Regions from separate parts of the Methylobacterium carpenticola genome, predicted to be linked through region 1. Evidence: predicted binding sites of a transcription regulator. Region 1 holds the regulator's gene; the other holds the start of a gene.
The links. Region 1 encodes PhoB, which activates phosphate uptake and scavenging genes when phosphate is short. Its sites were predicted from a motif close to TGTCATNNANCTGTCAT; they were not measured.
Positions count from the first base shown of each region.

Region 1 (7,781 bases):
CCGCACCCGGGGCGTGCACTCGGCCATGCCGATGTTCAAGGCCCTGAAGGCCTGCCCGGACGCGGTGGTGCTGCGCCCCGACATGGAGAAATACGTCCGCGTCGGCCGCGAGGTGCGCGGGATGATGCAGGCGCTCACCCCGCTGGTGGAGCCCGTCTCGATCGACGAGGCCTTCCTCGACCTGACCGGCACCGAGCGGCTGCACGGCGCGAGCCCGGCCGTGACGCTGGCGCGCTTCGCCTGCGCGGTCGAGGCACAGGTCGGCATCACCGTCTCGATCGGGCTTGCTCCCAACAAGTTCCTGGCGAAGATCGCCTCCGACCTGGAGAAGCCCCGCGGCTTCTCGGTGATCGGCCGGGCGGAGGCGCAAGCCTTCCTGGCGCCGCGCCCGGTCGGCATCCTGCCAGGCATCGGGCAGGCCGCCGCGGCCCGGCTCGGGAGCCTCGGCATCACCATGGTCGGCGACCTGCTGCGCGTGCCCGTCCCGCGGCTCCAGGCGGCGATCGGGCGCGACGCGGCCCGCCTCGCCGGCCTCGCCCGCGGCGAGGATCCGCGGCGCGTGCAGCCGGTTCGCGAGGCGAAGAGCGTCTCGGGGGAGACCACCTTCGCGGAGGACCTGCGGGATTTCTCCGCGCTGCGCCCGATCCTGTGGCGCCTGTGCGAGACGGTGGCGCGGCGCTTGGTGCGCGCGGACCTCGCCGCCGGCAGCGTGACCCTGAAGCTGAAGGATGCGAGCTTCCGCCTGCGCACCCGCACCCGCTCGGGCCTGCCCCCGACGCAGCTCGCCGACCGGCTCTTCCGGCCCTCCGAGGCGCTGCTGCGCGAGGCCTGCGACGGCACCGCCTATCGGCTGATCGGGGTCGGCGCGGGGGATCTCTGCGAGGCGATCCACGCCGACCGGGGCGATCTCGCCGATCAGGGCGTGCGGCGCGAGGCGAGCCGGGCCGCCGCCGTGGAGGCGCTGCGGACCCGGTTCGGCCCGGCCTCGGTCCAGCGCGGCCTCGCCTTCACGCCAGGCAAGACACCCAAGGCCTGACCCGTCAGGGCCGGCAATCCTTGGCTTCGGGCGCGAGATCGATCCGCGAGAGGTCGCCCTTGAGGGCGAAGCCGCCGTAATCGAGCCGCAGGGCGCCGCTGACGCCGTTCTCGTAGAGATCGAAGGAGAGCACGTAGATCGGCATGCGCTCGCCCTCCTCCCCGGCGGAGAAGTAGCTGAGCGTCACGGGCCAGCGCGGCATCGTCGCCATGGCGCCCTCGCGCAGAGGCGCCTCGGCGGCCGGAGGAGCGGTGGTCTCCACGCTCGCCGGAATCGTCCGGCGCGGGCCGATGACCGCGAGCGTGTCGTAGATCTTGCGGCCGTCATCCGAGCCGTCGAAGACCTTCACGGAGACGGTGCGCTCGCCGGCCTGGGCGGCCTCGATCAGCCGGCGCATGTGGGCGGCCGGGAACAGCACCTCCCCGGGCGCCGTGACGCGCGCCTTCTGCGGGTTCTTGATGGTGACGGCGAGCCCCTTGGCGTCGCGCTCCGCATCGCCGTCCACCGCCGGCTGCTGGCTGCCGTTGAGGTCGGACTGGGTGCGGAAATGGAAGCTGTGGCCGTCCCCGCTCTCGAAGGTGTTGTTGCGCAGGTCCGAGGTGCGCGTGCCGCTCTCCGAACTCTCCAGCACCGTCACCTGGCGGTACTGCAGCGCCCATCCCTTGCAGGGGTCGCCCGAGAAATCGAACACGATCCGGCCCCGGGCGCTGTCGACCGAGCGCGCCCCGCCGCTGCGCATCAGCGACAGGTCGTAGACCGCGCGGTGCGGCGCGAGGCGGATGCCGGATGCCGGTTCGGCGGCGAGACCGGTGGGGGCGAGGGCGAGGAGCGGAAGCAGGGACGCGAGGACGATCCGCATGAGTTTCCCGGGGGTCGAGCGCGTACGGCGCCGGGCCCGAACATAGGTGCAGCCCAGCCCGCGGGCAACGCCGCCTCTCGGGCGGGGGCACCGTGGCTTGTCTGCCACGCTGATCGCGCGAGCGGTTCGGGAGGCTGGCGTCGGAACTGCCCGATCGGGCCCGCGGCCGCGTCTCCGGCCCCGTGCGGACGGGGTCCCGAGGCCGGGTCCGGCAGCCCCCGGGATTGCCCACAAGCTGTTGACGGCGTGTGGATTTCAGGCGCCTGCGCGGCGGAGTTCGCGTGGCGCCGGCGCGCCTTGGCGCCCTTCCGAGGGGCGCCGCCGCATGCGCGGCCGGTGCGGGGAAAAGGGGCTCGGATGGGCCGGGGACTCTTGCGCGGGCAACAGCCGCTCCTGTAGGTTCACCCCCGTCGCAGGCGCTGTCACGAAGCGGCGATCACCAGCAGGATCGAAGGGTTTTGGCGCCCGGCCTCAGGGTCGGGCGAAGGCGGTCGCGTGCGCTTCGGCCGCCGGCGTACTGGGGGAATTCGGAGGCGGCGATGATGGATGCGGGCCCGAGCTGGACGAAGGAACGGGTCGAACTCCTCAAGCGGCTCTGGGGGGAAGGACGCAGTGCGAGTCAGATCGCCGCCGAGATCGGGGGCGTGTCGCGCAATGCGGTGATCGGTAAGGTGCATCGGCTCGGCCTCGCCGGGCGGGTGCTGAAATCGAACGGCGCGGTGAGTGCGGCCGCGCCCGCGCCCGTGCAGCCCCGCCGCACGGTGAGCGAGGAGGTCCGCGTGCCGAGCGCGGCGCCCACGCCGACGATGGTCGCCCCGGCGCCCGCGTCGCTGGCGCTGGTGCGTCCGGAGAGCATCGCGCCGCCTGATGTGGCGCTGCCGCTCTCCGAGCGTGTGACCATCATGGAGCTGCGGGAGTTCATGTGCCGCTGGCCCATGGGGGACCCGTCCTCGCCGGATTTCCGCTTCTGCGGTGCCCGCTCGATCACCGGGCTGCCCTACTGCACGCATCACGCCCGCATCGCCTATCAGCCGGCTGCGGAGCGCAAGCGCAGCGACCGGCGCGCGGTGGGCTTCCGCTGAAATCCAGGCACTCCCGGCGCCGGGTTGCCCTGCGCCGGGCCTAAGGCGCGACGCCCACACGAAAGAGCCCTCCGCCGATGGCGGAGGGCTCTTTCGTGTGGGGATGCGGGAGGCTCGCGGGGCGGATGGGCCGCCCAGCCGGGGATCAGGCCGCGCCGGTGGCGAACATCTCATCGAAGGAGTAGCCCGATCCGCGCACCGTGCGGATCGGGTCCGGGCGGCGCGGCCGGTTGATGGCCTTGCGCAAGCGGCCGATATGCACGTCGACGGTGCGCTCGTCGATGTAGACGTCGTGGCCCCAGACGCCGTCCAGCAGCTGCTCCCGGGAGAAGACCCGGCCGGGGCTCTGCATCAGGAATTCGAGCAGCTTGAACTCGGTCGGGCCGAGATGCAGCTCGCGGCCCTCGCGCCGGACCCGGTGGCTCACCCGGTCGAGTTCGATGTCGCCCGCGACCAGAAGATGCGCCACGTGGGCCGGCTTCGCGCGGCGCAGGAGCGCGCGCACGCGGGCCAGGAGCTCCGGCACCGAGAACGGCTTGACGATGTAGTCGTCGGCACCGGTCGCGAGGCCCCGCACCCGGTCGCCCTCCTCGCCCCGTGCCGTCAGCATGATGATCGGCAGGCGCTCGGTCTCCCGGCGGGCCCGGATCCGGCGGCAGAGCTCGATCCCGGACAGGCCCGGCACCATCCAGTCGAGGAGGACCAGATCCGGGATCTGCTCGCGCAGCCGGATGTCGGCCTCGTCGCCCCGCATGACGGAATCGACCTCGAAGCCTTCGGCTTCGAGGTTGTAGCGGAGGAGGAGCGTCAACGGCTCCTCGTCCTCGACGATCAGGATCCTCGTGCTCATGCGGGCTTTCGGGACTCCGACGGGGTCACGCGTCCGTCTGCGGCGCCACCGTGGCGTAGCTCGACCGGTCGTTCTTGGGCCGTTCGGCCACCAGGGTCTCGCCGGTGACGAGATAATGGATCGTCTCGGCGATGTTGGTGGTGTGGTCGCCGATCCGTTCCACGTTCTTGGCGCAGAACAGGAGATGCGTGCAGAAGCTGATGTTGCGCGGATCCTCCATCATGTAGGTCAGGAGTTCGCGGAACAGCGAGGTGTAGAGGGCGTCGATGCCGCCGTCGCGGGTCCAGACGTCGAGGGCCGCGGCGGTGTCCTGGGTGGCGTAGGCGTCGAGCACGTCCTTGAGCTGGGCCTGGACCAGCTCGGCCATGTGCTGGACGCCGACCACGATCTTCTGCGGCTGCGCTTGGTCGCTGATCGCCACCACGCGCTTGGCGATGTTCTTGGCGAGGTCGCCGATCCGCTCCAGATCGCCCGAAACGCGGATGGCCGAGACGGTCTCGCGCAGATCGATCGCCATCGGCTGGCGCCGGGCGATGAGCAGGATCGCCCGCTCCTCGATCTCGCGCTGAAGCCCGTCGAGGCGGGAATCCGCCGCGATGATCGACTGCGCGAGGCTGGCGTCGCGCCGCACCAGGGCGGCGGCGGAATCCGCCACCATCTTCTCGGCGATGCCGCCCATCTCGGCGATGCTGCGGCGCAGGTTCTGCAGGTCCGTGTCGTAGGAACTGACGATGTGTTGGTCCGGCATGGCTCTGTCCCCTTCCCAACCTGTGCGATCAGCCGAACCGGCCGGTGATGTAGTCCTGGGTCTGGCGCTTCGCCGGATTCATGAACAGGCGGTTCGTCGGTCCGACCTCGACGAGTTCGCCGAGATACATGAAGGCGGTGAACTGCGAGATGCGGGCCGCCTGCTGCATGTTGTGGGTGACGATGGCGATGGTGAACTCGCCGCGCAGCTGCTCGATCAGCTCCTCGATGCGCCCGGTCGAGATCGGGTCGAGGGCCGAGGTCGGCTCGTCGAACAGGATCACCTCGGGGCGCTGGGCCACCGTGCGGGCGATGCAGAGGCGCTGCTGCTGGCCGCCCGAGAGGCCCATGCCGGATTGCCTCAGCTTGTCCTTCACCTCGTCCCACAGGGCCGACTTGCGCAGGGCCTCCTCGACGCGGTTGTCGAGATCGGCCTTGCCGAGGCGCTCGTAGAGCCGGATCCCGAAGGCGATGTTGTCGTAGATCGACATCGGGAACGGGGTCGGCTTCTGGAACACCATGCCGATGCGGGCGCGCAGCTCGTTGAGGTCGATCGACGGGTCGAGGATGTTGCGCCCGTCGAGCAGGATCTCCCCTTCCGCGCGCTGCTCCGGATAGAGGCTGTAGATCCGGTTGAAGGTGCGCAGCAGGGTGGACTTGCCGCAGCCCGACGGGCCGATCAGCGCCGTGACCTGCCGGTCGAGGAAGTTGAGGTTGATGTTCTTCAGGCCGTGGAAGGTATTGTAGTAGAAGTTGAGATTCTTGACCGAGATGCGGACCGGCGCGGCCTCGTCGGCGACGCTGTTGCCGACGATCGGAGCGGCGGTGGCGGGGGCGCTCATCGGGATTCTCCTGAGGATCGGCAGGGGGTCAGCGGCTCTTGCCGCCGCCCAGGAAGACGCGGGCCACGATGGAGAGGCCCAGGATGGTGACGGTGATGAGGAGCGCCCCGGCCCAGGCGAGCTGGCGCCAGTTCTCGTAAGGAGAGAGGGCGAACTGGTAGATCATCACCGGCAGGTTGGCGACGCCGCCCATCAGGTTGGGAGCGAACCAGGAATTGTTGTTGAGCGCGGTGAAGAGGAGCGGCGCGGTCTCGCCGGCGATGCGAGCGAGCGCGAGCAGGATGCCGGTGACGATCCCCGATTGCGCGGCCTTCCAGGTCACGGCGCGGATCACGATCGAGGTCGGCGCGCCGAGCGCGGCGCCGGCCTCCCGCAGGGTGCCCGGCACGAGGCGGAGCATGTCCTCGGTGGTGCGCACGATCACCGGGGTGGCGATGATGGCGAGCGCGACGCCGCCGGCCCAGCCGGAATAGCCGCCCATGCCCCGGACCATGATCGTGTAGACGAACAGGCCGATCAGGATGGAGGGGGCCGAGAGCAGGATGTCGTTGAGGAAGCGGATGACGTCCGCGAGCTTCGAGGTGCGGCCGTATTCCGCCAGGTAGGTGCCGGCCAGGACGCCGATCGGCGTCGCCACGACGATGCCGATGAACGTCATCACCAGGCTGCCGAGAATGGCGTTGGCGATGCCGCCGCCGGCCGAGCCGGGACCCGGCGTCACCTCGGTGAACAGGGTCGGCGAGAAGCCGCGCAGGCCCTCGACGATCAGCATGATCAGGATCGAGCCGAGCACGAGGGCGCCGAGCGCGGTCGCGCCGGTGCAGAGCACGATCAGCAGGCGGTCGGCGGTGCGCCGTCCCGCGCGCACGCGGCCCCAGGCCGCCGCGGACGGGGCGGCAGCGGCCGCCGGGGCGGCACCTGCCGGGGCGAGAGTGGTCCGGGCGTCCATGAGAGGCTCCGTGGCGGGATCAGGCCACCTTCACGCGGCGCACGAGCAGCCGGGCGATGATGAGCACGATGAAGGTGACGACGAACAGGATGCAGCCGAGGGCGAGGAGCGAGCTGAGCTGCAAGCCATCCGCCTCGTTGAACTCGTTGGCGATGCGCGAGGCGATCGTCGAGCCCGGGTCGAAGATCGAGGCCGAGAGCCGGTTGGCGTTGCCGATCACGAAGGTGACAGCCATGGTCTCGCCGAGCGCGCGGCCGAGGCCGAGCATGATCGCGCCGATGATCGACACCGAGGCCTGCGGGATCAGCACGTGGCGCACGACCTCCCAGGTGGTGCAGCCGATGCCGTAGGCGCTCTCGCGCAGCACGGTCGGGATCTGGTCGAGCATGTCGCGGGTGATCGAGGCCACGAAGGGCACGATCATGATGGCCAGGATGATGCCGGCGGTGAGCACGCCGACGCCCGAGGGCACCTGCGCGTAGAGCAGGGTGCCGACGATGGGCAGCCCCTCGACGAGGTTCGACACCGGCACCTGCACGAAGCGGGCGAAGAGCGGCGCGAACACGAACAGGCCCCACATGCCGTAGATGATGCTCGGCACCGAGGCGAGGAGTTCGATCGTCATCGCCACCGGGCGGCGGGCCCAGCCGGGGCAGAGCTGCGTCAGGTAGATCGCGATGCCGAGCGAGACCGGCACGCCGATGAGCAACGCCAGGAAGGCCGAGGCGAGCGTACCGATGATGGCGACGAGGGCGCCGTATTCCTCGCGCCCGACATTCCAGGCGCTCGACGTGATGAAGCCGGGCCCGAATGTCCGGAAGGCCGGGATCCCGCCGTAGATGACCGAGGCGAGGATGCCCGCCAGGACCAGCAGCACCAGGAGCGCGGAGCCGAGCGAGGCGGCACGGAAGAGGCGGTCGGCCACGGGGCTCGGCGCGCTGCGCGCGGGCTTCGAGGCGGAGGCGAGAGCGACGTTTTCGGACAACGCGACCATCCGGGATTCCCTTGAGTGAGCCGCCTGTGGCGCGTCGGGCGGGAATGACGCGAGCCGGGGACGGGAAGAGGGCTCCCCCGCCGGGAGGAGGGAGAGCCCCGTCGATCAGGATCGAGGGAAGCCGATCACAGGCCGAGGACGGGCTTGCCGTCCTTGCCGGCGACCTTCTTCCACTCCTCGCGGACGAGGCCGACGACGGTCTCCGGCAGCGGGACGTAGTCGAGGTCGCTGGCGAGCTTGCCGCCGCTCTTGTAGGCCCAGTTGAAGAACTTCAGCACCTCGGTGGCGCGGGCCGCGTCGCTCGGGCTCTTGGGGATCAGGATGAAGGTCGCGGCGGTGATCGGCCACGCCTTGTCGCCCGGCTGGTTGGTGAGCGAGATGCCGAAGCCCGGCGCCGCCTTCCAGTCGGCGTTGGCGGCGGC
Region 1 is NZ_JBHZEO010000001.1:6,131,620-6,139,400, forward strand. It holds gene ACE101_RS28410 (DNA polymerase IV) at 1-1,036, shown strand, start outside; gene ACE101_RS28415 (cell envelope integrity EipB family protein) at 1,041-1,895, opposite strand; gene ACE101_RS28420 (GcrA family cell cycle regulator) at 2,435-2,977, shown strand; gene phoB (phosphate regulon transcriptional regulator PhoB) at 3,123-3,827, opposite strand; gene phoU (phosphate signaling complex protein PhoU) at 3,853-4,575, opposite strand; gene pstB (phosphate ABC transporter ATP-binding protein PstB) at 4,604-5,416, opposite strand; gene pstA (phosphate ABC transporter permease PstA) at 5,445-6,365, opposite strand; gene pstC (phosphate ABC transporter permease subunit PstC) at 6,385-7,359, opposite strand; gene pstS (phosphate ABC transporter substrate-binding protein PstS) at 7,485-7,781, opposite strand, start outside.

Region 2 (7,781 bases), 6.1 Mb from region 1:
TCCGCAGCGCAGCCTTGAGGACGACGCGATCGAGAGGCTGAGATGAGTAGCGCCGTATTGTCATCGGCACCGAACCGGCCGGTTGAGAGGGCAGCAACCGTGGGACAGCACGATCATCTCGACCCCGGTGACCGCGTTTCGACCGAAGCAATCTCGGCCGGCAACCGCTTTTGCTCCGGCAACCGGGCGGATCAACGATGCGCGGTGGGTTCCGGCGGCGGCGCATTCCGGCGCGACACCGGCCGTGCGGCGGCCTGATCCCGCGCCGCTCCGGTCTCGCGCCCGAATCCTCCTCCCGCCACGCGGAAGCCGCCATGCCAGCGCCCCACGATGCTCTCGCGGCCGGACGCCGCTGCCGCCGAACCGTCGAGGCTCAAGCCGTCGGGGCCCGGCCGGCCGCATGACGGACGCCCGCCGCCCGGCCCTGCCGACCCCTCTCTCTCATCGGACGCCGCGCGCGCCCCGCGCCGATCCGCCGAGCGGACCACGCCGTGAACGCACCTGCCTCCTTCCTCCTGTCGCGGCATCACACGGCGATCCGCTGCCTGTTCGTGATGTCGCTCCACCGGGGCGTCCAGCTGAAGCCCGAGGCTCTGTCCGGGATCAGCGAGACCGATCTCACCGGCTCGATCCTGCGCGTGCTCGCGGGGGCGGGCCTCGAAGGGAAGCTGCTCGAAGGCCGGCGCTGGAAGCACCTCGCCGCGCTCGGCAGCGCCTACCCGATGATGGCCCTCCTCAAGGACGGCAGCTGGGTGCTGATCGTCAACGCCGCCGACGGGCCGGACGGCCCGGGCGTGATGGTCCTCAACCCGCAGCGCGAGGCCGAGGGCGCGATGCGCCTCACCCGGGCCGAGTTCGGCCGGGATTGGGCGGGCGCGGTCATCGTCTGCCGCAAGGCCAAGCCCCAGCCCGCCGAGCCGCAGACCTTCGGCCTGACGTGGTTCATCCCGGAGATCCTGCGCCAGCGCCGCTACCTGCGCGACGTCGCCGTCGCCGCCACCATGGCGACGCTGATCGGCTTCGCCACGCCCCTCGTGTTCCAGGTGTTGATCGACAAGGCGATCGGCCACCACAGCTACCAGACCCTCGGCGCGATCATCATCATCGCGGCGATCCTGGTCGTGTTCGACGGCCTGTTCGCCTACACGCGCCAGTACCTGATGCTGTTCCTGACCAACAAGGTCGACGCGCGGCTGGCCTCCCGCACCTTCCAGCACCTGCTGCAACTGCCGCTGCACTTCTTCGAGTCGATGAGTGCGGGGGCGCTGACGCGCAACCTCCAGCAGACCGAGACCATCCGCAACTTCCTCACCGGACGGCTGTTCCAGGCCACCCTCGACGCCCTGACCCTGCCGATCACGGTGGGGCTGCTCGCCTTCTACAGCCTCAAGCTCACTCTCGTGGTGCTGGTGTTCTCGATCGCCATCGCGGCGGTGATCGGTCTGATCGTCCCGGCCTTCCGGCACCATCTCGACCGGCTCTACCAGGCCGAGGGCTCGCGCCAGGCGCATCTCGTCGAGACCATCCACGGCATGCGCACGGTGAAGTCGCTCGCCCTCGAACCCTACCGCCTGCGCGACTGGGACGAGGCGGTGGCGACCGGGGTGAGCCGGCGCGCCTCGGTGGGGCGGCTCGCGACGCTCGCCAACGTCCTCACCAGCAGCCTGGAGAAGAGCATGCAGATCTGCGTGCTCGGCCTCGGCGCCCTCGACGTGTTCGACGGCCACCTGAGCATCGGCTCGCTGATCGCCTTCAACATGGTGGCGGGCCGGGTCACCGGGCCGCTCATCCAGATCGTCGGACTCGTCAACGAATCGCAGGAGACCCGGCTCGCCGTGCAGATGCTCGGCACGGTGATGCAGCACCCGCCGGAGCGCGATCCGAGCCGGCCGGGCATGAAGCCGCCGGTCACCGGCCGGCTCGACTTCGACGCCGTGACCTACCGCTATCCCGGCGCCGCCGCGCCCGCCCTCGACGGGGTGAGCTTCACGGTGGAGCCCGGGCAGGTGATCGGCATCGTCGGGCGCTCGGGCTCGGGCAAGACCACGGTGACGCGCCTGATCCAGGCGATCCAGACCGCGCAGGAGGGGGCGGTCCGCCTCGACGGCATCGACCTCAGGCAGATCGACCTCGTCCATCTGCGCACCAGCATCGGCGTGGTGCTGCAGGAGAACTTCCTGTTCCGCGGCACCATCCGGGACAACATCGCGGCGGCCCGGCCCGACGCGCCCCTCGCCGAGATCGTCGAGGCGGCCCGGATGGCGGGCGCGGCCGAGTTCATCGAGCGGCTGCCCGCCTCCTACGACACCTTCGTGCAGGAGAACGGCGCCAACTTCTCGGGCGGCCAGCGCCAGCGCATCGCCATCGCCCGGGCCCTGGTGCTGCGCCCGCGCCTCCTGATCTTCGACGAGGCGACGAGCGCCCTCGACCCCGAGAGCGAGGCGATCATCCAGGAGCACCTCGCCGAGATCGCCGCGGGCCGCACCATGGTCATCGTCTCGCACCGCCTCGCCTCCCTGGCGAGCGCCGATTCGATCCTCGTCCTCGACCGGGGCCGGGTGGTCGACTACGCCCCCCACGCCACCCTGCTGACGCGCTGCGACGTCTACCAGCGCCTCTGGCACCAGCAGACCAGGCATATCCAGTGATCCTGCTGCGCCGTCCTCCCCCGCAGGAGCCCGCCGTCCCGGCGGCTTCCCCCGACCGGTCCCGGCGCCGCCCGGAGGGAGCCCCCTCCCTGGCCTGGGCCCGCCGCACGCTCGCGCGCGCCGCGCCGACGCGGCCGGCCTTCGACGATGCCCCCGACCTCGACGAGATCTTCGCCTCGCGCCCGCCGGGGCCCTTGCGCCTGACGCTCTACGGGGTGGTCGCGCTGGTGGTCGCGCTCGTCGCGGCCGCGAGCCTGATCCGGGCGGACATCGTGGTGTCGGCCCCCGGCCGCCTGCTGGCGGACGCCCCCACCATCGTGCTCCAGCCCCTGCAGCTCTCGATCATCCGCGAATTGCGGGTGAAGGCGGGCGATTCGGTGCGCAAGGGCGACGTGCTGGCCTCCCTCGACCCGACCTTCGCGCAGGCCGACCGCAGCACCCTGGTGGCGCAGCAGACCGCCCTGCGGGCGGAGATCGACCGCATCCAGGCGGAGCTCGACGGCACCGAGCCGCGCTTCGTCGGCGAGTCCCGCGACGTGCAGCTCCAGGCGAGCCTCTACCGGCAGCGGCAGTCGCAATTCGCCGCGCAGCTGCGCGCCTACGACGCGGAGATCCAGCGCATCACCGGCAGCATGGGCACCGCGAAGGTCAACGCGGTCTCGCTGCGCCTGCAATTCGACGTCTATACCGAACTCGAATCGATGTACGCGAAGCTCTATTCCAAGAGCGTCGCCTCGCGGGTGACCTATCTGGGCTCGTCGGTGAGCCGCATGAAGGCGGAGCGCGACAGCCAGGAGGAGCAGAACCGGCTGAGCGAGCTGACCAACCAGCTCGCCACCAAGCAGGCCGAGCGCCAGGTCTTCATCGACAAGTGGCGCAGCGACCTGATGGACGCGCTCATCAAGGCCCGCCGCGAGGAGAAGAGCCTCAGCGAGAACGTGGTCAAGGCCAACCTCATGACCGATCTCGTCGCCCTGGTGGCGCCCGAGGACGGCATCGTGATCGACGTGGCCCGGCGCTCCGTGGGCTCGGTGGTGCAGCCGGCCGAGCCGATCCTGACGCTGCTGCCCTCGGGCGCGCCGCTCTACGCGGACGTGTCGATCGCCTCGGCGGATGTGGGCTACACCAAGGCCGGCGACGCGGTGACGATCAAGATCGACGCCTTCCCCTACCAGCGTCACGGCTCCCTCACGGGCCGCCTGCGCTCGATCGGGATGGACGCCGCCGCGATGAGCCTCGGCCCGAGCGGGGGCATGCCGCAGCTCCACCCGGCGGGCGGCGTCGCCCATCGGGGCCAGATCGTCCTCACGGGCTCGCAGCTGCGCAACCTGCCGGAGGGCGCAAGCCCGATGCCGGGGATGAGCGTGACCGCCGACATCAAGGTCGGCACCCGCAGCGTGATCTCCTACTTCATCTATCCGCTGAAGCGCGGCTTCGACGAGGCGATCCGGGAGCCCTGAGCCCGGGACACCGGCCCGCGGCGCGGGCCGGTTCCGAAAGCACAACCGAAGCTGGATCCCTGCGTCAGCTTTCGGTTTCAAGTTGTCTCGACTGTGGCGCGCCGGCCATCATCGTCGCATCGTGCCGGCGCGGCGGCACGAAGACCGGTTTCGTCACGTCCCTGTCATCTGCCGACCGCAAAGCGGAGACGGATGAGAAACAGGGAGTCGATCGTGAGCACGCACCACATCCGGGCCGCGCTGGTGGCCGGGGGTCTGTTGTCCGGCACGTGCATGGGCGCCGGGGCGCAGAATCTTCAGGTGCGCACGCCGAACCTGACCGCCGCGGACGGTCCGGTCTCGGTGGATGTCGGCGGCGCCACATTCGTGAACCAGGGGCTCCAGGGCGTCGCCCGCCTGCCCGCCACGACCCGCGACTTCCTGGGCGACTCGCTCGGCTCGTTCTCCTCGCTGGCCGTCGACCTGCCGAGCTGGCGGCGCACCGGGGACAGCTACACGGGCACCCTCTTCACGCTGCCCGACCGCGGCTACAACAATCCCGATGGCGGCCTGTTCTCGGATTACGCCGGGCGGCTCAACCGCTTCACCCTGAGCTTCACGCCCCATACGGGCGCCGCCCTGCCGCAATCGACCGACTCGCAGCGCCAGATCGTGATGACGCCGGCCGGCGGCCTCGTGCTGACCGACGCCAAGGGCCAGCGCCTCAGCGGCCTCGACCCGGCCAACGGGACCACGGTGCAGCTCGGCGCCACCCTGCCCTCGGCCCCGACCGGCCCCAGCGCCGGCCGCATCAGCCTCGACGCCGAGGGCTTGGTGCGCAAGCTCGACGGCTCCTTCTACGTCAGCGACGAGTACGGCCCGAACGTCTACTACTTCGACCGCGACGGGCGGCTCCAGGGCATCCTCGGCATCCCGGCGGCCCTGAAGCCGGTGACGGGCGGCGCGCTCACCTTCAACTCGGTCACCCCACCGGATACGGGCCGGCGCAACAACCAGGGCCTCGAAGCCCTGGCGCTGACCCCTGACGGGCGCGGCCTCGTCGCCATCCTGCAGAGCGCGACGCTCCAGGATTCGGGGCCCAGCCAGCAGCAGCGGTCCAATACCCGCATCCTCGTCTACGACGTCTCGGCGAACCCGACGCCGGCCGCCCCGGTGCGCGAATACGTGCTGCAACTGCCGGTCTACCAGCAGAACGGCAATGGCGGCGCCCCGAACCGCACCGCCGCGCAGAGCGAGATGCTCGCCCTGAACGACACCCAGTTCCTGGTCCTGGCGCGCGATTCCAACGGGCTCGGCACCGGCAACACCACGCCGATCGTCTACAAGAGCGTGCTCCTCGTCGATACGGCGGGCGCCACCAACATCGCCGGCTCGGCCTATGACGGCACGACGCCCCTGTCGCCGAACGGCACGCTCAATCCCGGCATCACCCCGGTCCGGACGAGCGAGGTCGTCAACATGCTGAACCCGGTCCAGCTCGGCCGCCTCGGCATGAACCTCTCGACCAACCCGGCCGGCCAGACCACGCTCTCGGAGAAGTTCGAGGCAATGGGCCTGGTCCCGGTGCTGAGCGAGCGGGCGCCCAACGACTACTTCCTGCTGGTGGGCAACGACAACGACTTCCTGACCCGCCAGGGCAGCATCAACGGCCAGCCCTACGACGCCGGCATCAACAACGACAACATCCTGCTGGCCTACCGGCTGACCCTGCCGACCTACGTCGATCCCTACTCGCTGGCGGTGATGAAGGAGACCGCGCCCGTGGTGCTGCAGGGCCTCGCGGCCAGCGGCCTCGGCTTCGCGGGCGGGGCGATCCGCGGCGTGCAGGATCACCTCTCGGCCCTGCGCCGCGGCACGGGCGCGCCGGCGGGCGCCTGGAGCGCCGGGGGCCCGGCCCTCTGGCTCGGCGGCGACGTGGTCTTCGCCGACCTGCCGCGCAACGGCGGGCTCACCATCGACCGGACCATCGCGCAGGGCACGGCCGGGATCGACTTCGCCTTCGGCGGGTCCTGGCGGGCCGGATTGTCGGTCGGGGGCGGCGGCGGCTCGCTCAGCCGCGGCCGGGGCTTCCGCCAGGACCAGAGCGCCTTCACGGCCTCGGCCTATGCGGGCTATTACGGGCCGGACTTCTACGCCCAGGGCATCCTGGGCGGCGCGCCGTTCATCGATTTCAGCGGCATCCGCCGGCCGGGCGCGTATGGCCTCACCGCCGAGGGCCGCACCGGCGGCACCGCCTTCGCGGCGGATGGCGAGATCGGCCTGCCCTTCACCAAGGACGCGCTGCGGCTCACGCCCTTCGTCGGCCTGACGCATCTGTCGGCCCACGCGGATGGCTACACCGAGCAGGGCGCGGCGGGGAACAACCTCGCCTATGCGGGGCTGACGGCCTATCAGACCACCGCGCGCTTCGGCGCCGAACTCGCCTATTACGGCCTCGGGGACACGCTCATCCCCTCCCTGCGCGTGTCCTACAATCTCGCGACCGGGCCGCAGCGGAGCGGCGCCCTGGTCCGCCTCGCCAGCGTACAGCACCCGCTCGCCGCAGCGACGCTGCCGGTCCCGTTCGGGCAGTCGGATTTCGTCGGCGTCGGGGCGGGTCTCCAGGGCAGCCTGACCGAGCGCCTCGGCTGGCGCCTGGACTATCAGGCGGCGATCGGCACGAAGGCGGGCGTCGCCCACGGCCTCACGGCGGGGCTGCGCTACCAGTTCTGAACGCGGGCGGCGCGGCCCACCCCCTCATCGCGCAGGCGCCCCGAACCGGTCCCGCCACGCCGGCAGCGCGCCGGGGAAGGGCAGCGCCGTCGCGGCGTGGACGCCGATGGCCACGGCGCGGGCGAGCGTGCGCGCCGCGGCGTCGCCGAGCCGGGCGAGATCGCCCAGCGGATCCGCGAGCGGCACCCGGCCCGTGGCGGCGGCGAAGACCACGTCCCCGTCGAGGGGCGTGTGCACCGGCACGATCGCCCGGGCGAGCCCGTCCTGGGCCATCACGGCGAGGCGGCGGGCCTCGGCCTTGGTGAGCGCGGCATCGGTGACGACGAGGGCGAGCGTGGTGTTCGCCCCCGCCAGGGCCCGCCGGGGCCACGCGAAGGCCTCGGGCGGGATGCGCGCGGCCGGGCCGTGGCCGCCGAACTCGCCCCCCATCTCGAAGGGCCCGGCCCAGAAATGCGGGCCCTCCCCCACCGTGACGCGACCGAAGGCGTTGACGGCGACGAGGGCCGCCACCCGCGCGCCCGTTCCTTCGACCGGCGCCGAAGCCGAGCCGAGCCCGCCCTTGAGGTTCGCCGTGCCGGCGCCGTAGCCCGCCCCCACCGTGCCGAGGGTGACCGGCCCCGCGGCGGCCGCGGCGGCGGCCGCGTAGCCGAGGTCGCGATAGGGCGGGTAGCGCCCCCATGCCTTGTCGCCGCCGTTCAGGAGATCGAACAGGATCGCCCCCGGCACGATCGGCACCCGCACCGCGCCCACCGGAAAGCCCCGCCCCGCCTCGGCGAGCCACGCGGTGACCCCGGCGGCGGCATCGAGGCCGAAGGCCGAGCCGCCCGAGAGGACGAGGGCGTCGATCCCCGGCACGGTCCGCTCCGGGTCGAGGAGTTCGGTCTCCCGCGTCCCCGGCCCGCCGCCGCGCACGTCGACCGCGGCGGTGACGGGCGCGTCGAACAGGATCGCGGTGACGCCG
Region 2 is NZ_JBHZEO010000001.1:43,601-51,381, forward strand. It holds gene ACE101_RS00220 (peptidase domain-containing ABC transporter) at 555-2,648, shown strand; gene ACE101_RS00225 (HlyD family type I secretion periplasmic adaptor subunit) at 2,645-4,108, shown strand; gene ACE101_RS00230 (esterase-like activity of phytase family protein) at 4,322-6,820, shown strand; gene ACE101_RS00235 (P1 family peptidase) at 6,845-7,781, opposite strand, start outside.
Region 2: a site for PhoB is predicted at 4,260-4,276, ahead of ACE101_RS00230 (esterase-like activity of phytase family protein). Genes of this name have one in related genera too.